4 regions of the Streptomyces sp. BBFR51 genome follow, and region 2 is predicted to be linked to each of the others. Evidence: riboswitches for the same ligand, from Rfam matches in the RefSeq annotation. Region 2 holds a riboswitch; each other region holds the start of a gene.
What was found. Region 2 has a riboswitch for cobalamin ahead of metE (5-methyltetrahydropteroyltriglutamate--homocysteine S-methyltransferase). Riboswitches for the same ligand answer to the same signal wherever they lie in the genome.
Positions count from the first base shown of each region.

Region 1: another riboswitch for cobalamin. It lies ahead of ACGH7X_RS37735 (ABC transporter substrate-binding protein); the one in region 2 lies ahead of metE (5-methyltetrahydropteroyltriglutamate--homocysteine S-methyltransferase).
Region 3: another riboswitch for cobalamin. It lies ahead of ACGH7X_RS09285 (cobalamin biosynthesis protein); the one in region 2 lies ahead of metE (5-methyltetrahydropteroyltriglutamate--homocysteine S-methyltransferase).
Region 4: another riboswitch for cobalamin. It lies ahead of ACGH7X_RS29400 (energy-coupling factor ABC transporter permease); the one in region 2 lies ahead of metE (5-methyltetrahydropteroyltriglutamate--homocysteine S-methyltransferase).

Region 1 covers NZ_CP172448.1:8,309,660-8,314,945, forward strand. Annotated here, with positions in the region: gene ACGH7X_RS37730 (ABC transporter substrate-binding protein) at 1-1,442, opposite strand, end outside; cobalamin riboswitch at 1,668-1,796, shown strand; gene ACGH7X_RS37735 (ABC transporter substrate-binding protein) at 1,849-3,411, shown strand; gene ACGH7X_RS37740 (ABC transporter permease) at 3,413-4,360, shown strand; gene ACGH7X_RS37745 (ABC transporter permease) at 4,357-5,196, shown strand; gene ACGH7X_RS37750 (ABC transporter ATP-binding protein) at 5,193-5,286, shown strand, end outside.
Region 2 covers NZ_CP172448.1:534,488-539,773, reverse strand. Annotated here, with positions in the region: gene metE (5-methyltetrahydropteroyltriglutamate--homocysteine S-methyltransferase) at 1-2,008, opposite strand, end outside; cobalamin riboswitch at 2,165-2,388, opposite strand; gene ACGH7X_RS02460 (hypothetical protein) at 2,463-2,903, opposite strand; gene ACGH7X_RS02455 (GNAT family N-acetyltransferase) at 3,082-4,011, shown strand; gene ACGH7X_RS02450 (GntR family transcriptional regulator) at 4,139-4,789, opposite strand; gene ACGH7X_RS02445 (aspartate/glutamate racemase family protein) at 4,916-5,286, opposite strand, start outside.
Region 3 covers NZ_CP172448.1:2,050,111-2,055,396, forward strand. Annotated here, with positions in the region: gene ACGH7X_RS09270 (class II aldolase/adducin family protein) at 1-682, opposite strand, end outside; gene pitH (low-affinity phosphate transporter PitH) at 906-2,162, shown strand; gene ACGH7X_RS09280 (hypothetical protein) at 2,197-2,418, shown strand; cobalamin riboswitch at 2,554-2,699, shown strand; gene ACGH7X_RS09285 (cobalamin biosynthesis protein) at 2,799-3,764, shown strand; gene ACGH7X_RS09290 (cobyric acid synthase) at 3,761-5,286, shown strand, end outside.
Region 4 covers NZ_CP172448.1:6,428,480-6,433,765, reverse strand. Annotated here, with positions in the region: gene ACGH7X_RS29420 (hypothetical protein) at 1-212, opposite strand, end outside; gene ACGH7X_RS29415 (chloride channel protein) at 500-1,846, shown strand; gene ACGH7X_RS29410 (potassium channel family protein) at 1,939-2,400, shown strand; gene ACGH7X_RS29405 (MerR family transcriptional regulator) at 2,470-3,063, shown strand; cobalamin riboswitch at 3,134-3,319, shown strand; gene ACGH7X_RS29400 (energy-coupling factor ABC transporter permease) at 3,349-4,056, shown strand; gene ACGH7X_RS29395 (energy-coupling factor ABC transporter substrate-binding protein) at 4,053-4,400, shown strand; gene cbiQ (cobalt ECF transporter T component CbiQ) at 4,401-5,150, shown strand; gene ACGH7X_RS29385 (ATP-binding cassette domain-containing protein) at 5,147-5,286, shown strand, end outside.

The sequences.
Region 1 (5,286 bases), 7.8 Mb from region 2:
CACTCCGGGTGCGCCCACAGCGCCAGGCCGCCACGATCGCGGAGTGTCGTCTGCACCGACCGGTACGCGCGGGTGCGTGCCGCGTCGTCGGTGACGGCCCGCGCGGCGGCGAAGGCCTCGTCGAAGTCCCGGCGCTCCCAGGCGGTCGCGTTCTGCGGCGCGTCGGTGAGCAGCCGTTCGCTGATGTAGGTGGGGATGGGCATGGCCCCGCACCGGTGGTTGGTGACGGTGCCCTTGCTCAGGACGTCCGTGAAGTAGGACTCCGGGGGCCCGTTGACGATCTCCACCCGCAGTCCGGCCTCACCCGCCTGCTCGGTGAACAGGTGCGCGGCCTGCGCGAAGCCGTCCGCGGCGGTGGAGGTGTAGAAGGAGACCTTCTTGTTGTACAGGCCGGTACGGCGCAGCAGCCGCCTGGCCTCCGCGACGTCCCGCTCGCGCTGCTCCAGGCCGTCCGGGTAGTACGTGAACCCCTTGCCGTACAGGTCGTTGCCGATCTCGGCGCGGCCCGCGCAGACCACGTCCACGAGCCGCTCGCGGTCGAGGAGGAGCTTGACGGCCAGCGCCGCGTCCGGGTCGTCGAACGGGGGCCGGTCCGTCTTGAGGGCGAAGCCCTGCACCCCGCTGCGCGCGGTCGCCACCACCCGTACCCGGCTGTCGTGTTCGACCGTACGGGCGAAGGTCGGCGTCATCTCGTGCGCGTAGTGCACCTCGCCCGCGCGCACGGCGGCGGCCCGCGCCTCGGTCTCGGCGGACAGGATGTGCACCTCGTCCAGGTGGGCGGCGCCGCCCCAGTGGTCGTCGAACCGGCGGCCGGTGAACTCGCGTCCGCCGGTGAAGGACACGAAACGGAACGGGCCGGTGCCGACGGGGCGCCCCGGGTCGTTCCAGCCGTCTCGGACGACGGCCGTGCCGGTCATGGCCAGCAGTGTGGGCAGTTCCGCGTTGGGCCGGGTGAGGGAGATCTCGACGCCGTGCCGTCCCACGGCGCGGCAGTTGGCGAGGTCCACGTGGGACAGCGACTTCTTCGCCAGATGGTCCGCGGCGTCGGGGTCGAGGATCCGGGAGATGCTGTACAGGACGTCCTCGGGGGTGAGGGCGTGCCCGTCGTGGAAGCGGGCCTCGCGCAGCTCGAACCGCCAGACGCGGGCCGAGTCGTCACTGGACCAGGAACGCGCCAGCCGGGGCACGGGCCGCAGGGTGGCGTCCAGGTCGACGAGCTTGTCGAAGACCGCCTTGTGACGGGCGATGTCGACGAACTGCCGCTGCGCGTGCGGATCCATCGTCTCCTTGACCCCCGCGCCCGGGAACACGGCTCGCAGACTCCCGCCCTCGCGGGGCGTGGAGGAACCCGAACCGCCCGACGCCTGGCAGCCCGTGAGCAGACCGGCACCCGCGGCGGCGGCCGCCGCGAGGACGCTGCGGCGGGACAGGGGGACCGGCATGCGTACGCACCTTCCTGCTGACTGTCTGCTGATCGTTTCGACGGATCAGCATATGCATTCAATAAGTTGTTGCGACAGTCATGCAATAGTGCCCGGAGGTGGGATGGAGCACTCGGGGCGGCCCGGCGGCTCGGGGATGTGCACGGACCGGGGAGGCGCACGGACCGGCCCCGGTCGCGGACCGCACCCCCGCGTGGGCCAGAATGGGCGCAAGAGGCGACGGGGACCAGGAAGCCGGTGCGAGTCCGGCGCGGTCCCGCCACTGTGACCGGGGAGCGATCCTCCTGCACGCCACTGTCCGCGCGAGCGGACGGGAAGGCGGAGGCGAGCGACGATCCGGAAGCCAGGAGACTGACCCGTCGCCGGTCCGCAGGCAGGGGCGAGGACACCCCGGAGAGGATCGGCTGTGACGACGCATGCCCGCACGGAGACCGTACGGCGGCCCGAACCCGGCAGACGGGGGGTGCTGGCCGCCTCGGGCGCCCTGGCGCTGACCGCGTCCGGTCTGCTCACCGGCTGCGCCGGGGACGGCAAGGACGGAGCGAGCGGCGACCGGTTCCGGGCCGCGTTCACGGCCGGCGGCTCCCAGGAGACCCTCGACCCCCATGTCGCCCCCAACTTCGTCGACCAGGCCCGCGCCAAGGCCCTGTACGACACGCTGGGCACGTACGCCGACGACATGTCCGTGCGCGAGCGGCTCGCGGAGTCCTGGGAGAGCGACGCCTCCGGCACCCGGTGGCGCATACGGCTGCGCAAGGCCGCGTTCCACGACGGGAAACCCGTCACCGCGAAGGACGTGCTCTACAGCTACCGCCGGGCCGCCGACCCCGCCACCGGCTCACCCTCCCAAGTGCTGCTCTCCGCGATCGACTTCGACGCGAGCGCGGCCGACGGCGAACGCTCCGTCGTCCTCGTGCTGAAGGCCCCGAACTTCGAGTTCCCCACCGCCTTCGCCGGCCCCGGAACCGAGATCGTCCCCGACGGGACGACCGACTTCCACGAGCCCGTGGGCTCCGGCCCCTTCACCTACGTGTCGTTCACGCCCGGCGGCACCGCCCGCTTCCGGCGCTGGGCGGACCACTGGGACGGCGCCCCGCACATCGCCGAGCTGGAGATCGTCCCCGCCAACGAGGAGTCGGCCCGGCTCAACGCGCTGCTGTCCGGCCAGGTCCACTACGCCGCAGACATGGCGGGCGCCTCCGTGGAACGGCTGAAGCAGGACGGCTCGACACGGCTGCTGACCGCGCGGCGCGCCACCGCGCAGCAGCTCCTGCTGCGCACCGGCCGCACGCCGTTCGACGATCCCCGGCTGGTGCGGGCCGTACAACTGGGCATCGACCGGGAGGAACTGGTCAGGGTCGCCCTGGCCGGCCACGGCGAGGTGGGCAACGACCTGTTCGGACTGGGCCTGCACGGCTACCCGGACGACCTCGGCCCCCGCGAACGGGACGTCGAGGAGGCACGGCGGCTGGTGAAGCAGGCCGGTGCGCAGGGGCTGCACCTCACCGTCGAGACCAGCTCCGTCGACGCCGCCTGGGAGCCGGCCGCGGACCTCATGGCGGGGCAGCTGCGCGAGGTGGGGCTGCGGCTGACCGCCAACACCCGGGCGTCCAGCACGTACTTCAGCGAGATCAAGACCAAGGGTGTCGCCGCCTTCAACACCACCTCGACCCTCCCCGTCTCCGACTTCCTCGAGCAACGGGTCCGCGGCGGCGCGGCCCGCAACCAGACGCAGTACGCCTCGAAGAAGTTCGACGAACTGCTGGAGCGCTCCCGCACCAGCCGGGACGAGCGGCAACGGCTCGCGCTCCTGACCCGTGCGCAGAAGATCGCCCGGGACGCGTCGGGGCTGCTGGTGTGGGCGTTCTCCGACGCCAACGACGCCGTCGCCCGGTCGGTGAGCGGCCTGCGCGCCGCCCCGCCGAACTCGCACGACTGGGCCCGCTTCGACCGGGTCCGCGTCGGCTGACGTGCGCGCCTACGTCCTGCGCCGCTCCCTGTTCGCCGTCCTCCAGTGTCTCGTGGTCCTGGTCGCCGTGTTCGCCGTGGGCTCCCTGCTGCCGGGCGACACCGCCGACGTGCTCCGGGGCGAACTGGGCACCCCCGAACAGGTGGCCGCGCTCCGTACCCGGCTGGGCCTGGACGAGCCGGCCTGGACGCGCTTCGGCCACTGGCTCGGCCACCTGGTCACCGGCGACCTCGGCACCTCCCTGACGACCGGGCTGCCGGTGGGCGACGACATCGGCCGCCGGGCCGGAGTGACGCTGCTGCTGGGCCTGCCGGCGCTGCTGCTGGTCACCGTGCTGGCGCCGCTGCTCGGCACGGTGTCGGGGCTCAGGGAGGGCAGCCGGGTGGACCGGATGCTCAACACGGCGGCCGTGGTGCTGCACGCCGTCCCGGAGTTCGTGCTCGGCCTGCTGCTGGTCGCCTCGGTGTCGCTGTGGGCCGGACTGCTGCCCGCCACCGCCGTCGGCATGGACACGGCCACGCTGCTCGCACAGCCAGCCGTACTCGTGCTGCCCGTCACCGTCCTGACGGGCCGTCACCTGTGCGACCTGGCCCGGCAGATCCGCGCCGGGGTGGCGGCCCAGCGGCACGGTCCCGTCGCCCGCCACCTGCGGCTGCTGGGCGTGCGGGAGCGGACGGTGGTGCTCCGTCATGTGCTGCCGGGCGCCCTCGGCCCGGCCGCCCAGCAGTTCGCGCGATGTGTGGAGGGGCTGCTGGGTGGGGCCGTGCTGGTGGAGGCGGTGTTCGGCTTCCGCGGCCTCGGCACCGGCTTCGTCGAGGCGGTGCAGAACCGGGACCTGCCCCAGGTGCAGACGTACGCGCTGTTGTTCGCCGGCACCGCCGTCGCGGTGAACCTCGCCGGTGACCTGGTCGCCCACCGGCTGGCGCCGCGCCGGGAGGTGACCGCGTGACCCCGTGGACGAAGGACGCCGTCGCACGTGCCGCCGCCCCGGCCCGCGGCCGCCCGTGGACCGCTCTGGCGCTGCTGGGCGTGCCGGTCCTCGCCGCCTGTCTGGGCCCGCTGGTGGCCGGGGACGCGCCCTCGACGCGGGGCGCGCTGCCGTCACGGCCGCCGGGCGCCGGGCACCCCCTCGGCACGGACGTCATCGGCCGCGACGTGCTCTGGCTCGTCCTGCACGGAGGAGCCTCGGTACTGGCAAGTGCCCTCGGCGCACTGCTGGTCGGCCTGGCCGCCGGGGTGCCGCTGGGACTGCTGGCGGCCGGCCCGGGACGCCGCCTCGACGAGACGGTGATGCGCGCACTGGACCTGCTGCTCGCCTTCCCGGGACTGCTGGTGCTGATGACCCTGGCCGCGACGGGACACCGTGACTGGTACTGGCTGGTGACGGTCGCCGGAGTGCTGCAAGTCCCGGCCGTCGCCCGCCTGGTGCGCTCGGCCGCCCTGTCCCCGGGCTCCCGGACGGTCGTCGAGGCGCTGCGCATGCAGGGGCGCGGCTGGGCCTACATCCACTTCCGCCACCTGGCACGGGAGTTGGCGGCACCCCTGGCGACCGACGCGGGCGGCCGGTTCTCCGTCGTGCTGTACCTGCTGGCCTCCGCCAACTTCCTCGGTCTCGGCCTGCCCGCGTCCTCCCCGGACTGGGCGGTGCTCATCGAGCGCAACAGCGACGCCCTGTTCACCCAGCCCGCCGCCGTGCTGGTGCCCGCCGGTCTGCTGACGGCACTGTGCGTCGGCGGCAACCTTCTCGTGGACCACGCCCTCGCCCACCACAGGAGAGACCGGTGACCGCTCCCGGCGCCCACGTGCCGCTGCTCGACGTCGCGGAGGTCTGCGCGCATGCCGACGGGGCGGCGCGTCCCTTGCTGGACCGGGTCG
Region 2 (5,286 bases):
CGATGGCCCGCACGATGTCACCGAACTCCGCGTAGCACATGTGGGTGTGGATCTGGGTGTCCGGCCGCACGCCGCCGGTGGTGAGCCGGAACGCCTCGGTGGCCCAGGCCAGGTAGGCGGCCCGGTCCGCCGCGCGCAGCGGCAGGGTCTCGCGCAGCGCGGGCTCGTCGACCTGGACGACCGAAGTGCCCGCCGCCTCCAGGTCGTTCACCTCGTCCCGCAGGGCGAGGGCCATCTGGCGCGCGGTGTCCGCGAGGGGCTGGTCGTCGCGGACGAAGGACCAGGCGAGCATGGTGACGGGGCCGGTGAGCATCCCCTTGACCGGCCGGTCGGTGAGGGACTGGGCGTACGCCGTCCAGCGCGTCGTCATCGGTTCGGGGCGGGAGATGTCTCCGGCCAGGACCGGCGGCCGTACGTAGCGGGTCCCGTAGGACTGCACCCAGCCGTGCTGGGTCGCCAGGTAGCCGGTCAGCCGCTCGGCGAAGTACTGGACCATGTCGCCCCGTTCGGGCTCGCCGTGCACCAGGACGTCCAGGCCGGTCTTCTCCTGGAAGGCGACGACCTCCCGGATCTCCGCCCTGATCCGCTCCTCGTAGCCCTCCGTGCCGATGCGGCCCGCCCGCAGGTCGGCGCGGGCGGTGCGCAGTTCACCGGTCTGCGGGAAGGAGCCGATCGTGGTCGTCGGCAGCGGTGGCAGCCGCAGGTGGGCGCGCTGGGCCGGGGAGCGCTCGGCGTACGTCTGGGAGCGGCGGTCGTCGGCCTCCGTGACGGCGGCGGCGCGGGCGCGGACGGCCGGGTCCCGGGTGATGGGGGAGCTGGCTCGGGAGGCGAGGTCGGCGCGGTTCGCGGCGAGTTCGGCCGTGACGGCACCGGTGCCCCGGGCCAGGCCCCGGGCGAGGGTCACGGTCTCCGCGAGCTTCTGCCGGGCGAAGGCGAGCCAGCGCAGGATCTGCGGCTCGACGTCCCGCTCCGCGGCCGTGTCGAGGGGGACGTGCAGGAGGGAGCAGGAGGCGGACACGTCGACGCGGTCGGCCAGGCCGAGCAGGGTGCCGAGTGTGCTCAGCGACCGGGACAGGTCGTTCACCCAGATGTTGCGGCCGTCGACCACCCCGGCGACCAGCCGCTTTCCGGGCAGTCCGCCGACCGCGGCGAGACCTTCCAGGGTGGCCGCACCGGCCTCGGTGAAGTCCAGCGCCAGGCCCTCGACCGGCGCCTTGGCCAGCACGGGCAGGGCCTCGCCCAGGTGGCCGAAGTAGGAGGCGACGAGCAGCTTCGGCCGGTCGGTGCGGGCGCCCAGCTCTCGGTAGGCCCGCGCGACGGCGTTCAGCTCGGCCGGGGTGCGGTCCTGGACCAGGGCGGGCTCGTCGAGCTGCACCCACTCTGCGCCGGCCGCGCGCAGGTCGGCGAGGACCTCCGCGTAGACGGGCAGCAGGCGGTCGAGGAGCGTGAGGGGTTCGAAGCCGGCGGGGACGCCGGGCGCTGGCTTGGCCAGCAGCAGGTAGGTGACGGGCCCGACCAGGACGGGGCGCGCCGTCAGTCCGAGGGCGAGGGCCTCGCGCAGCTCCGCGACCTGCTTGCCCGAGTCCGCCGCGAACCGCGTGTCCGGGCCCAACTCGGGCACCAGGTAGTGGTAGTTGGTGTCGAACCACTTGGTCATCTCCAGCGGCGCGACGTCCTGCGTGCCCCGGGCCATGGCGAAGTACCCGTCGAGCGCGTCGGCGGCCACCGCGGCCCGGTGGCGTTCGGGGACGGCGCCGACCATGACGGTGGTGTCCAGCACGTGGTCGTAGTACGAGAAGTCACCGGTGGGCACTTCGTCGAGGCCGGCTGCGGCCAACTGCCGCCAGGTGGCGCGGCGCAACTCCCCGGCGGTGGAGTGGAGGGCGTCGGCGTCGACGCGACCCCTCCAGTAGCCCTCGATCGCCTTCTTCAGCTCCCGGTTCGGGCCCTGGCGCGGGTAGCCGTACACGGTGGCGTGTGCGGCGGCGGACGTACGGGTCACGGAGATCTCCTTCGCGAGACGAATCCCTGAGATCCCGGGGACGGGACGAGGCAGCGAAGGGTGGCGGACCGGGCGGTGGAAACGCGCGTGGCACGGCGCGTCGTCCGCCTGGTGTGTTCGCCGACCCGCCCTCGAGGTCACCGGGATGTCCGCGCACGAGTGGCTCGCGCACGGGCAGTTGGCAGGTCTTCGGACTCGCGGGCCCGTCCCTGTCGTCCAGGACGCCTACTGGCCGTCGCTTCCCAGGTCCTTGTCGCCGGACCCAGTGCGTATGACGGCGGTCGTTCCCACTCACCGCTGCGGGGCAGTCCCGGATTCCCACCGGGTTCCCTCTTGCGACGCGTCCCGCCTGGCGGACGGGGCGAACCAGCTGCACCACCCACCCTACCGGGACCGGGCGCGGGAGGGGCCGGTCGTGTCCGGCACGTGGACGGCGAGGTGAAGCACGCCGCCCCGCGTCCTACTGCTGGGCCGGGTGCGCGCGATCCTGGTCCGGGGTGCCGGAGCGGCGACGGCAGTCCGCGTCGTGCCGTGTGCCGAGGGACGTCCACCACCGCTCGCAGCAGTCGTCGCCCAGGAGGACGCGGGCGGCGGCGGGGCGGGTGCACTCCGGGCCGTGCACGGCGCCGTCGGAGTGCCGCCAGAACGCGCAGCACGGCTCGAGACCGGTCCCGAGCGGCTGCCGCAGCCGGGGGCGGGCCAGGCGCTCGGCGCGCTGTGCCCGTACGAGACTTCGCCGGTGCAACGCGCTCTCACGGGCGGCACACCAGGCGAACACCGCGGCGGCGTACAGGCCGGGCGCGGCGAGCCAGGGATGGTGGGTGGCCGCGTATCCGGCGGCAACGACAAGGAGCGCGGCGGCGGCACGGCACGCGCGGGCGGTGCGCAGGCTCGGCGTCACAGGGGGACTCCCGTGGGTCGGCGGGGGAGAGGGGCTCGGGTCATCATCCGTATGCCCCCTGTTCGCCGTCCTACGTCCCCCGGTCGCCCCCTCCGGAGCCGCCGACCGGGTCCGGCCCCGCCGGCGCCCGGCGGAAAACCCGTTGCGGGCACCCGCCGCCGCCCCCGACCCTTTCCTCATGTCTCCCGCCGACCTGCGGCCGGCCACACTCGCCGACGCCCCCGCCATCACCGGACTCCTCAACGAGATAGACCGGATCGAGATCGGCAGGCCCGAGACCGACCAGCACACCGTCGAAGCCGACCTGAAGCATCAGCAGACCGACCTGACGCGGGACTCGTGGCTCGCCTTCGACGACGGCCGGCTGGTGGCCTACGGGCTGCTGTGGGACGAGTCCGGCGGGGAGCGCGTCGACATCGACCACTACGTGCTGCCCGACCACCAGCGGACCGGTCTGCGCGTGCTGGCGGCCATGGAGACCCGCGCCCTGGCCAAGGCACGGGCGAACGGCGCGGAGCGCGCCGTGGTCCACCTGCACCTCAACACCCGGCCCACGACCGACACCGCACTCCTCGAGGAGCGCGGCTGGAAGATCGTCCGGTGCCACCACGTACTGCACCGCGCGGTGGACCCGGCGGCCGACCTCCCGCCCCGGGCCCCGGCCGGTGTCCGGGTGCGGGCCTGCACCACCGAGGCGGACCGCGTCCGCGTGCACGAGCTGTACCAGCGGTCGTTCGCGCGGCACTTCGACTTCCAGCCGCGCGAGTACCGGCTGTGGCTGGACGACATCGACGCCGCGGGTCTCGACTGGTCCCTGGTGTGGATCGCCGCCACCGACGACCTGGGGGACGCCGCGTTCCTGCTGGCCCGGGACGACCGCGAGGCCATGGGCTGGATCCGCGGCATCGGCGTGGTGCGCGAGGCCCGCGGCCGGGGCCTGGGCGGGTTCCTCCTGCGCCACGCCTTCGCGCAGTTCGCCGCCCGGGGCCGGGACACGGTGGGCCTCGGTGTCGACACCGCGAACGCGACGGGCGCCCCGCGGCTGTACGGCCGCAACGGCATGACGGTGCACTTCGCGGTCGACACCTGGGAAGCCGTGCTCGCCTGACGGCGCCCGGGCCCGGCGCGGTGCCTTCCGGGCGGGGACCGCGGTCCCTCAGAGCACCATCGCGATCGCCACCGTCACCGCACCGAGCAGCGCGACGTACGTCCAGGAGTCACCTGGAGCGGCCCCGCTAGGAGCGCTCCCTCGCATGGTGGCCCAGGGCCGCGCTGCGGCTCGTCGCCAGGTGATGGAGGACCAGCGTCTGGACGCGGTCCACGTCGCGGGCCGCGATGGCCTGGTAGAGGGCGTCGTGTTCGAGGGCGACGGCCAGCAGGTCGTCGTGCTGGCCCATGAGCCAGCGCAGCCGGCTGCGCAGGACCCGCTCGAGTTCGTTGAGCAGCTCGTTGGCGGCCAGCGAGATGACCGTCTGGTGGAAGTCTGCGGCCGCCCGGCGGGCGCGTACCGGGTCGTCCGCGCGGGCCGCCTCGAGTTCGGCGTCCACCGTCGCGCGGAGCCGGTCGAGGCCCTCCCGCGTGTGCCGTTGGGCGGCGAGCCGGAACCCCAGGGTCTCCAGGCCCGAACGGACCTCGTCCAGGTCGGCGATGTCGCTCGTGGTGAACTCCCGCACGACCGCCCAGGTCCGTGGTCTCGGCGTCACCAGACCCTCGGACACCAGCGTCCTGAGGGCCTCCCGGACGGGGAGCCGGCTCACCCCGAGGGACTCTGCCAGCTCCCGTTCGACCAGTCGGCTGCCCGGGCCCCGCACCCCGTCGATGATGTCGTCCCGCAACCGCCGCGTGACCCGCTCGGACTCGGGCGTGAAGCCCTCTGACGCAGCCATCGCCGTCCTTCGTCGTCGTCCCGTTCCGAGTCACGCCGACCGCGCCGTGCACAGCGGTGGTCGGGCGGCCCGTCAGAATACCCCGCGGCCTGCGGCGGGCCGCGGTGCGGGAGGCGCGCGCAGGGATCAGCCGGTGCGGGGAGGCCAGTTGACGATCCGCTTGGGGCGCGGACGGGCGTAGGTGCGCACCTTGGACGTGGACAGGCCCAGCCGGACCAGGGACTCCGCGACAGTCACCGCGGCGGCGACCCCGTCGACCACGGGCACGCCGGTGCGCTCCACGACGCGTTCGGCGAGCCCCGCCATGCCTCCGCAGCCCAGGCAGATCACCTCGGCCCGGTCGTCCTCGACCGCGCGGGCGGCCTGCTCGGTGATGGCGTCCACGGCGGCCTGCTCGTCCCGCTCCAGCTCGAGTACGGCGAGCCCGCTGGCCCGCACCGAGGCGCACCTGGCGCTGAGCCCGGCCACCTCCAGCCGCTCCTCGATGAGGGGGACCG
Region 3 (5,286 bases), 1.5 Mb from region 2:
GCGTCAGCAGCGACGGCGAGCGGCCCGGCACCGACGAGGCGGTCAGCCAGAGGCGGCACATCCACTCCAGTTGGGCGGTGCGGTCGTAGGCCTGGTCGAGGGAGGTGCCGTAGGTGATCGTGCCGTGGTTCCGGAGCAGGCAGCCGGTGCGGTCGGCGAGGGCGTCGAGCATGGCGCGGGCGAGTTCGTCGCTGCCGTAGGCCGCGTACGGGGCGACCCGGACGGGGCCGCCGAGCGCGGCGGCCATGTAGTGGACCGGGGGGAGTTCGGGGACGAGCAGCGAGACCGCCGTCGCGTGCACGGCGTGGGTGTGGACGACGGCCCGGGCGTCGGGGTCGGCGCGGTACACGGCGAGGTGCATGGGCAGTTCGCTGGTGGGGACCAGCGTGCCGAGCACCTGCCGGCCGTCCAGGTCGACGCCGGTTGCGTCGTCCGGGGTCAGCCGGTCGTAGGGCACCCCCGACGGGGTGACCAGGACCGTGTCGCCGACCCGCACCGAGACGTTGCCGGAGGTGCCGACCACCAGCCCGTCCGCCACCGTCCGCCGGGCCGTCGCGACGAGTTCCGCCCAGGCCGACTCCAGGACCGCCTCCCGGACCTCCTCCCGCGCCCGTCGCCCGGCAGGTTGCCCGGCCCGTTCCCCGGCCGCTGCGCCCACCCGTCCGACCCGCGATCGCGTCACAGTCACCGTCTCCTCACGGGCGCCTCCGCGCCCCTCACGTCCCTTGCCGCACGGCCTCGCGGCGATCCTGCCAGGGGCGTCTCCGGAGAGCACCGGACCGGGCACGCAGAGGGAGCCGCCGGCACCGTTTCCGGTCACCGTGAAGCCCTGTTCAGTTCATCTTCCGTTCACCCTGGTTACCTACGTTCGTCCAGCCAATGACCTCGAACGATTGCCTGGGTAAATGGAAAGCTTCTCGCTGATCCTCGCGATTGTGGTGGTAACCGCACTCGCGTTTGATTTCACGAACGGTTTCCACGACACCGCGAACGCGATGGCAACGACCATTTCGACCGGTGCGCTCAAGCCCAAGGTGGCGGTGGCGATGTCCGCCGTCCTCAACCTTGTAGGCGCCTTTCTCTCGGTGGAGGTCGCCAACACGATCTCCAAGGGTCTCGTCGACGAGACCGGCATCCGTCCCGAGGTCATCTTCGCCGCCCTGGTCGGCGCGATCCTCTGGAACCTGCTGACCTGGCTGGTCGGGCTCCCGTCCAGTTCCTCGCACGCTCTCATGGGCGGTCTGATCGGCGCCGCCGTCGCCTCGGCGGGCATCGGCGCGGTCAACGGTGACGTGCTCGTCACCAAGGTGCTCCTCCCGGCGATCGCCGCCCCGATCGTGGCCGGTCTCGCGGCGATGCTCGCGTCCCGGATGACGTACTCGCTGGGCCGCAAGGCCGACGGCAAGGCCGCCAAGAAGGGCTACCGCGCCGGGCAGATCGCCTCCGCCGGTCTGGTCTCGCTGGCCCACGGCACCAACGACGCGCAGAAGACGATGGGCATCATCACCCTCGCCCTGATCGCCGGCGGCTCGCTCGCCCCCGACTCCGACCCGCCGGTGTGGGTCATCCTGGGCGCGGGCCTGGCCATCGCGCTCGGCACCTACCTCGGCGGCTGGCGCATCATCCGCACCATGGGCAAGGGCCTGACCGACCTTCAGCCGCAGCAGGGCTTCGCCGCCCAGACCAGTGCCGCCACGGTCATCCTGGCCTCCTCCCACCTCGGCTTCTCGCTCTCCACCACGCACTCGGTCTCCGGCGCGGTGATGGGCGCGGGCCTCGGCCGCAAGGGCGGCGTGGTCCGCTGGTCCACGGCCACCCGGATGTTCGTCGCCTGGGGGCTGACGCTGCCGGCCGCGGCCCTGGTCGCCGCGCTCGCCGAGTGGGTGTGCCGCCTCGGCGACTGGGGCACGGCCCTCGTCGCGGTGTTCCTGATCGCGTCCAGCTTCGCGATCTGGCGGATCTCCCGCCGCGAGGTCGTCGACCACACCAACGTCGTCGACGCCGAGGAGCCCGAGAGCTCCGAGCCGGCCGGGGTGGTCACCACGGCGATGGCCGCCGTCTCGCCGCCCCCGACGGGCGTGACCGAGGAACTGGCCGCCACCGTCCCGGCTCCGGCCACCACCCCCGACCCCAAGGCCCCGTCGGCCGCCACCACCGTCTGAACCCGGGCACCGGGTACGAAGGAAGCGAACCTCCATGAGCATCGACTGGGCAGCCATCGGCTCCGTCTTCGGCGTCAGCCTCGTGGTCACGGTGGCCCTGGTGGGCCTGTTCACCCTCGGCATCGTCGGCCTCTCCCGCCAGGAGCGTGCCGTCGCCCAGGGCGGCTCCGCGGGCCTCGCGGTCACCGGCGCGTACGCGTGCTTCGCGGCCTGCGCGGCGGCGGTGGCGTACGGGATCTACCTGATCGTGGCCTGACCACCGCGCACCCGTGAGGCGGGGCGCGGGACGGACTCGAACCGTCCCGCGCCCCGCCTTCGCGCGTGCCGGCGCACACCACCCGTGTGTGGGCCTTCGCACACTCCCCCGTCGCAGGTCAACGCCAGGTTGACGGGTGTTCGCGGACCGTGGTGGACTTCCGAGGCCATCTACGGCGGCAGGAGAGGAAGCCCGGTGCGAATCCGGCGCGGTCCCGCCACTGTGACCGGGGAAACAGGACCCCCGGGAGCCAGGAACTCTCACCGCCGGTCTCTTCGAACCAGGGCGTGGACACCCTGAGTGAGGACACAACGCGATGCCCGGCTGCCGCCCGACGTTCAGTACCAGGTACTTCCCTGACCGTGTGACCGGCTGAACCCGTGCGTGCCGGACGCGTCTTCGCGTACGGTGCCGCCGCCGGCCTCCTCGGCGACCTCCTCCTCGGCGATCCGCGCCGCGGACACCCGGTCGCCGCGTTCGGCCGTGCCGCCGGTGCCGTGGAACGGGTGCTGTGGCGGGACCACCGGGGCTGGGGCGCGCTGCACACCGTCGTCTGCGCCGGTGGCGCCGCCGCCCTCGGCTCCGCCGCCGCGCAGGCCGTACGCCGCTGCCCCACCGCCTCCGTCGCGCTGACCGGCGCGGCCACCTGGGCGGTGGTCGGCGGCACTTCGCTGGCCCGCGAGGCCACCGCGATCGGGCGGGCCCTGCAGGCGGGGGACGTCGAGGCCGCCCGGGCGCGGCTGCCGCACCTGTGCGGGCGGGACCCGCAGGCGCTGGACGCCGACGGGATCGCCCGGGCGGTCGTGGAGTCCGTCGCCGAGAACACCTCGGACGCGGTGGTGGGCGCCCTGGTGTGGGGCGCCGTGGCCGGAGTGCCCGGGCTGCTCGGCTTCCGGGCCGTGAACACGCTGGACGCCATGGTCGGCCACAAGTCCCCCAAGTACCGCCGCTACGGCTGGGCCTCGGCCCGCCTCGACGACCTCGCGGGCTGGCCGGGCGCCCGCCTGACCGCCGTCCTGACCACCGTCGCCGGCGGCGATCCGCGGGGCGCCGTACGGGCCTGGCGCGCGGACGCGGCGCAGCACCCGAGCCCCAACGCCGGGCCCGTGGAGGCCTCGTTCGCGGGCGCCCTGGGCGTGCGGCTCGGCGGGACGCTCTCCTACGGCGGGCGCGTCGAGCACCGGCCCGTCCTCAACGGGGCGGCGGGACGCGCGGTCCGGGCCGGTTCAGGCGACATCGACCGGGCGGTACGCCTCTCACGGCGCGTGGGCTGGCTCGCGCTCGGCGTGTGCGCGGGCGCGCGGCTCGCCGTGCGCGGGGCGGTCGGGAAAGGACGTACGTCATGAACGGTGGCCTCCTCGTCGCCGGCACCACCTCCGACGCCGGCAAGAGCGTCGTCACCGCCGGGATCTGCCGCTGGCTGGTGCGCCAGGGCGTCAAGGTCGCGCCCTTCAAGGCGCAGAACATGTCACTCAACTCCTTCGTGACCCGCGAGGGCGCCGAGATCGGCCGGGCGCAGGCCATGCAGGCCCAGGCCTGCCGGGTGGAGCCGACCGCGCACATGAACCCCGTGCTGCTCAAGCCGGGCGGCGAGCGCAGCAGCCAGGTCGTGCTGCTCGGCAGGCCGGTCGGCGAGATGAGCGCCCGCGGCTACCACGGCGGACGCCAGGAGCGGCTGCTCGGCACGGTGCTCGACTCCCTGGCCGAGCTGCGCGGCACGTACGACGCGGTGATCTGCGAGGGAGCGGGCAGCCCCGCCGAGATCAACCTGCGCCGCACCGACATCGTGAACATGGGGATCGCCCGGGGCGCCGGGCTCCCCGTCCTGGTCGTCGGCGACATCGACCGCGGGGGCGTCTTCGCCTCCTTCTTCGGCACGGTGGCGCTGCTGGCGCCCGAGGACCAGGCGCTGGTCGCCGGGTTCCTGGTCAACAAGTTCCGCGGCGACGTGTCCCTGCTGGAGCCGGGGCTGGACATGCTGCACGGCCTCACCGGACGGCGGACGTACGGCGTCCTGCCCTTCCAGCACGGGCTCGGCATCGACGAGGAGGACGGGTTGCGCGTCTCTCTTCGGGGGACGGTGCGGGAGTCGGTCGTCGCCCCGCCGGTCGGCGAGGACGTGCTGCGGGTCGCGGTCTGTGCCGTCCCGCTGATGTCGAACTTCACGGACGTGGACGCGCTGGCCGCCGAACCGGGCGTCGTGGTGCGGTTCGTGGACCGGCCGGAGGAGCTGGCCGACGCCGATCTCGTCGTCGTGCCGGGGACGCGCGGGACGGTCCGGGCGCTGGAGTGGCTGCGGGAGCGGGGGCTTGCGGACGCCCTCACGCGCAGGGCCGCCGACGGTCTGCCGGTGCTCGGCGTCTGCGGCGGCTTCCAGCTCCTCGGCGAGCACATCGAGGACGAGGTGGAGTCGCGCGCCGGGCACGTGGACGGGCTCGGACTGCTGCCCGTGCGGGTGCGGTTCGCCCGCGAGAAGACCCTCACGCGGCCGGTGGGCGAGGCCCTCGGCGAGCGCGTCGAGGGGTACGAGATCCACCACGGGGTCGCCGAAGTGACGGGCGGCGAGGCGTTCATCTCTGATGACGGAGGACACAGCCTGGACGGCTGCCGGGTCGGCCGGACCTGGGGCACGCACTGGCACGGTTCGCTGGAGTCGGACGGCTTCCGGCGGGCGTTCCTGCGCGAGGTGGCCGCCGCCGCGGGCCGCCGCTTCGTGCCGGCGCCCGACACCTCGTTCGCCGCGCTGCGCGAGGAGCAGCTCGACCGGCTCGGCGATCTGATCGAACACCACGCGGACACCGACGCGCTGTGGCGGCTCATCGAGTCCGGCGCGCCACAAGGACTGCCTTTCATTCCACCGGGAGCGCC
Region 4 (5,286 bases), 5.9 Mb from region 2:
TAGGTGCCGATACGTGCGTACACGTCGTCCTCGGCGATGGCCGCGATGCCCTGGAGGACGGCGAGGGCGCCGTTCAGCAGCAGCAGTACGCCGGCGAAGACGACACCGCCGGTCACCCAGCCGCTGGTGCGGTCGCCGCCCGAGCGCTGGGCCCAGGAGGCGTCGCCGCCGTGGGACGGCCGGCCGGGAGAGGGTTCGGCGTGCTGGCTCATGAGCGGAATCCTTTCTGTGTCCCCCGTACGGGGCATTCGCCCACCGGCGCCGACGGCACCGACAGGTCGCTTTGAGCCTGCGGGCGACCGCGCGCCCCGGCCACGCGGGCCCGCCGGACGGGTGAACCGCGCCCTGGGCGTGCGCATGCGGCCCCTCGCGCCCTCGCGTTGACTGGACCGGACCCGCGACCGCGCGCGCGACGGACCGCGGGAGGGAGTGGCGTGGACGAAGGAGAGCGTGTGACGAGTCGGCCGCCGCCCCGGCGCGGACCGCGCGGGCGAGTGCGGTGACCGCGCCGGCGAACGCCGTCCCGGCCCGTGCCGAGCAGTCCCTGCGGCAGACGCTGCTCAGCCCCGGCTACCGGCGGCTGTTGCTGCTGTGTGTGCTCCTCGGCGTGCCCATCGCGCTGGCCTGCTTCTTCTTCGTCGGCCTCCAGCACGAGTTGCAGCACTGGGTGTGGACGTCGCTGCCCGAGGCGGCCGGCTACGACACGCCGCCGTGGTGGTGGCCGCTGCCCGCGCTGGTGCTGGCGGGGCTGATCCTGGCGCCGATCGTGACCCGGATGCCGGGCGGCGGCGGTCATCTGCCGGTGAACGGCCTGGGCGGCGCACCCGTCGGCCCCCGCGCACTGCCCGGCGCGGTCCTCGCCGCGCTGGCCACGCTGCCGCTCGGCGTGGTGCTGGGCCCCGAGGCGCCGCTGATGGCCGTCGGCAGCGGCCTCGCCCTGCTGGCGGTGCGGCGGGCGGGCGCGGGCGCGGACCAGCGGGCGAGCGCGATCCTCGCCACGGCCGGGTCCACCGCCGCGATCTCCACGATCCTCGGCGGTCCGGTGGCCGCGGCGGTCCTGCTCATCGAGGGGGCGGGGCTGGCCGGCACCCAGCTGGTCGCCCTGCTGCTGCCCTGTCTGCTGGCCAGCGCGACGGGCGCCCTGGTCTTCACCGGCTTCGGGCAGTGGACGGGGTTGGACATCGGTGCGCTGTCCCTGCCCGAGCTGCCGCCCGAGGCCAACCCGGACGTGGGCGACTTCCTGTGGGGCCTTCCCACGGCGGCACTGATCGCCGTACTGATCACGCTGGCCCGCGAACTGGGCCGGCGCACGGTCACCTGGACGCGGCACCGCACGGCGCTGCGCACCGTCGTCTGCGCCACCGCGGTCGGCGTCTGTGTCGCCGCGTACGCGCTGATCACCGGCCGTTCCCCGGCCGAGGCGGCGCTGTCCGGCCAGGCCACCCTCGCCCAGCTCGCCGCCCACCCGCACGTCTGGTCCGTGGGGGCGCTGGTCGCGCTGGTCGCGTGCAAGGGGCTGGCCTGGGGCATCGCGCTGGGCAGCCTGCGCGGCGGCCCGATCTTCCCGGCCGTGCTGCTGGGCGCGGCGACGGCCCTGGCCTGCTCGGGGCTGCCCGGCTTCGGCACGACCCCGGCCCTCGCCCTCGGCATCTCCGCCGCGGCGGCCGCGGTGACGGGGCTGCCGCTGGCCAGCGCCGTACTGGCGGTGCTGCTGATGGGCCGGGACGCCCACGACCAGATGCCGCTGATCGTCATGGCGTCGGTCGTCGCCTTCATCGTCGCCCAGTTGGTGCGCAGGGCCGACCCGGAGGCGGGCCGGGCGTCGACGGAGGGGGCGGCGCGGTGACGGAGCGTCGGCCCGCCGGATCCCGTACCGCCCGGAACACCGCCTGGAACACCGTCCGGCCCTGGATCGTCAGGACCGGGATCGCGGCGGCGGTGGTCGTGGCCTACTTCCTCCTCCCCCTCGACCAACTGGGTCCGCAGCGCCCCCTGCTGAGCTGGGTGCTGTTCGCCCTGCTGCTGACCGTCGTGGCCGTGCTGCTGCTCCGGCAGATCCGGCACGTGCTGCTCGACCGGCCGGAGAGCCGGCCCGGGGTGGTCATCTCCCTGCTGATCGTCCTGTCCGTGCACGTCTTCTCGGCGACGTACTACGCCCTGGCCAAGCAGCCGGGCGAGTTCAACGGCCTGCACACCCGCGTCGACGCGCTGTACTTCACCGTGGTCACGCTCGCCACCGTCGGGTACGGGGACATCACCCCGCGGGGCCAGGCCGCCCGGGTCGTGACCGTGCTGCAGATCACGTACAGCTTCGTGTTCCTCACGGCCGCCGCCACCGCGCTGACCACCCGGATGCGCGACAGGGTGGTCGGCAGGACCGACCGGGGCCGGCGCCACTGAGGCCGACCGGGGCTTGAAGGTGCCGCCGCGTCACCTTCTAGCCTCGGGTGTACACCCGTGGAGGAGCCCATGACGCACGCGAACGACGGCACCCGGCGCATCGGCGAACTCGCCCGGGAGACCGGCCTGAGCATCCGCGCCCTGCGCTACTACGACCGGCTCGGCCTGCTCACCCCGTCCGCCCGCACCGGCGGCGGGCACCGCTGCTACGACGCCGCCGACGTCCGGCGCCTGCACCGGATCCTGGCGCTGCGCAGCTTCGGGCTCCCCCTGACGCAGATCCGCGCGGTCCTGGACGCCGAGCCGGACCACGACCCGGCGCGGCTGATCCGGCGGCAACTGGACGTGGTCGAGGAGCGGCTGCGGCAGACCGCGCAGCTGCGGCTCCGGCTGCTCGGGGTGCTGGACGCGCTCGACGCCTCGGCCGGGACCACGACCGAGGCCTACCTGGAAGTGATCGAGGAGATGACCGCCGTGGAACGACCCCTGACCCCCGAAGAGGTGGCCCGCCTGAGCGAGGCGCGGCGCCGCTACGCCGAGACCCTCACCGACGAGGAGCGCCGGGCCCTGCACCGCCGCCGCGCGGAGACCTTCGCCGCGCTGAGCGAGGACGACAGGCGACGGCTGACGGAGCGGCGCCGCCAGCTGTTTCCGCAGCCCTGAGGCCTGTCCGGCGGGCGGGCAGGGCGTCCGCCGGGCCCGAGGCCCGCTTGTCACCACCCCCGTGGGCGCACTACTGTCGCCACGCCTTGGTGAACGGGAAATCCGGTGTGATGCCGGTGCGGCCCTCGCCACTGTGAATCGGGAAGTCCGGCTCCGGCCCTCAGGGGCAGCCACTGGGTCCTTGCGACCCGGGAAGGCGGAGCACGGGCGGTGGTACCCGTAAGCCAGGAGACCGGCCAAGGCGCGTCGTCCATCCACGAGGTGCTGGAGAGGGTCTGCTGAGCCATGCACATAGCCGAGGGCTTTCTGCCACCGGCGCACGCGATCGCCTGGGGTGTCGCGTCCGCGCCGTTCGTCGTCCACGGAGTACGGTCACTCACCCGTGAGGTCAGGGAGCACCCGGAGAGCACGTTGCTCCTCGGCGCCTCCGGGGCCTTCACGTTCGTGCTGTCGGCCCTGAAACTGCCGTCCGTCACCGGGAGTTGTTCACATCCCACCGGCACCGGCCTGGGTGCCATCCTCTTCCGACCGCCGATCATGGCGGTGCTGGGCACCATCACGCTGCTCTTCCAGGCGCTGCTGCTCGCGCACGGCGGGCTGACCACGCTCGGCGCCAACGTCTTCTCGATGGCGATCGTCGGCCCCTGGGCCGGGTACGGCGTCTACCGGCTGCTGCGCCGCTACGACGTGCCGCTCATGGTCACCGTGTTCTTCGGCGCGTTCGTCGCCGACCTGTCCACCTACTGCGTCACCAGTGTGCAGCTGGCGCTGGCCTTCCCGGACCCGAGCAGCGGTTTCCTGGGCGCGCTCGGCAAGTTCGGGTCCATCTTCGCCGTCACGCAGCTCCCGCTCGCGGTGAGCGAGGGCCTGCTCACGGTGGTCGTGATGCGGCTCCTCGTGCAGTCCAGCAAGGGGGAACTGACCCGGCTGGGCGTCCTGTTGACCAAGGCCGGCAAGGCCTCCTCCGGTGAGCGGGAGGCGGTGGCCCGGTGAAGCGCAACACGAAGGTCAACGCCCTGCTGCTGCTCGCCGTGGCCGCGCTGGCGGTGCTCCCGCTGGTGCTGGGGCTCGGCGACCACAAGGAGGAGCCGTTCGCCGGTGCCGACGCCGAGGCGGAGACGGCGATCACCGAGATCGAGCCGGACTACGAGCCCTGGTTCTCGCCGCTGTACGAGCCGCCGTCCGGGGAGATCGAGTCGGCGCTGTTCGCGCTTCAGGCCGCGCTCGGCGCGGGTGTGCTGGCGTACTACTTCGGTCTGCGCCGGGGTCGGCGGCAGGGCGAGGAACGGGCGTCGGCGGCGACGGCGGCACCGCGGGACACCCCCGAAGGGGACTGAGTGCTGCCGATCGACGCGGCGGCGCACAGCAGTCGCTGGCGCCGCCGCCATCCCGTGGACAAGGCCGTGCTCGGGCTCGGCCTGACCGTGCTGGCGATCTCGCTGCCGCCCTGGCCGGGTGCGGCGCTGGTGCTGGTGACGGCGCTCACCGTGCTGCTCGGCCCGGCGGGCGTGCCCCGGCGCGGGCTGTGGCGGGCGTACCGGGTGCCGCTGGGGTTCTGCGTGACGGGGGCGCTTCCGCTGCTGGTGCAGGTGGGCGGCCCGGACGGATTCCTCTCGGTGGCCGACGGCGGTGCGGTGCGCGCCGGTGAGCTGCTGCTGCGTACCTCGGCGGCCTCGCTCGGGGTGCTGCTGTTCGCGTTCACCACGCCGATGTCGGACCTGCTGCCCCGGCTGGTGCGGGCCGGGGTGCCCGCGCCGGTCGTGGACGTGGCGCTGGTGACGTACCGGATGAGTTTCCTGCTGCTGGACTCGGTGCGCCGGATCCGCCAGGCGCAGGCCGCGCGGCTCGGGCACACCACCCGGGCGGCCACCTGGCGTTCGCTCGGCGGTCTCGGCGCCACGGCGTTCGTACGGGCCTTCGACCGGGCGGCGCGGCTCCAGTCGGGGCTCGCCGGGCGCGGTTACGACGGCACCCTGCGGGTCCTGGTGCCCGAGGCCCGCGTCTCGGCGCCCTTCACCGCGGCGAGCGTCGCGCTGCTGGCGGCGCTGGCCTGTCTGACCCTCGTACTGGAAGGACCCTTGTCGTGAGCGGACCGGCGCAGTCACCGGAACCGGCCCTGGTCGCCCTGCGGGGCGCGTCGTTCGCGTACGAGGAGGGCCCGGACGTGCTGGTGGGCCTGGACTTCGCGGTGCGCGAGGGGCGCGCGCTGGCGCTGCTGGGCCG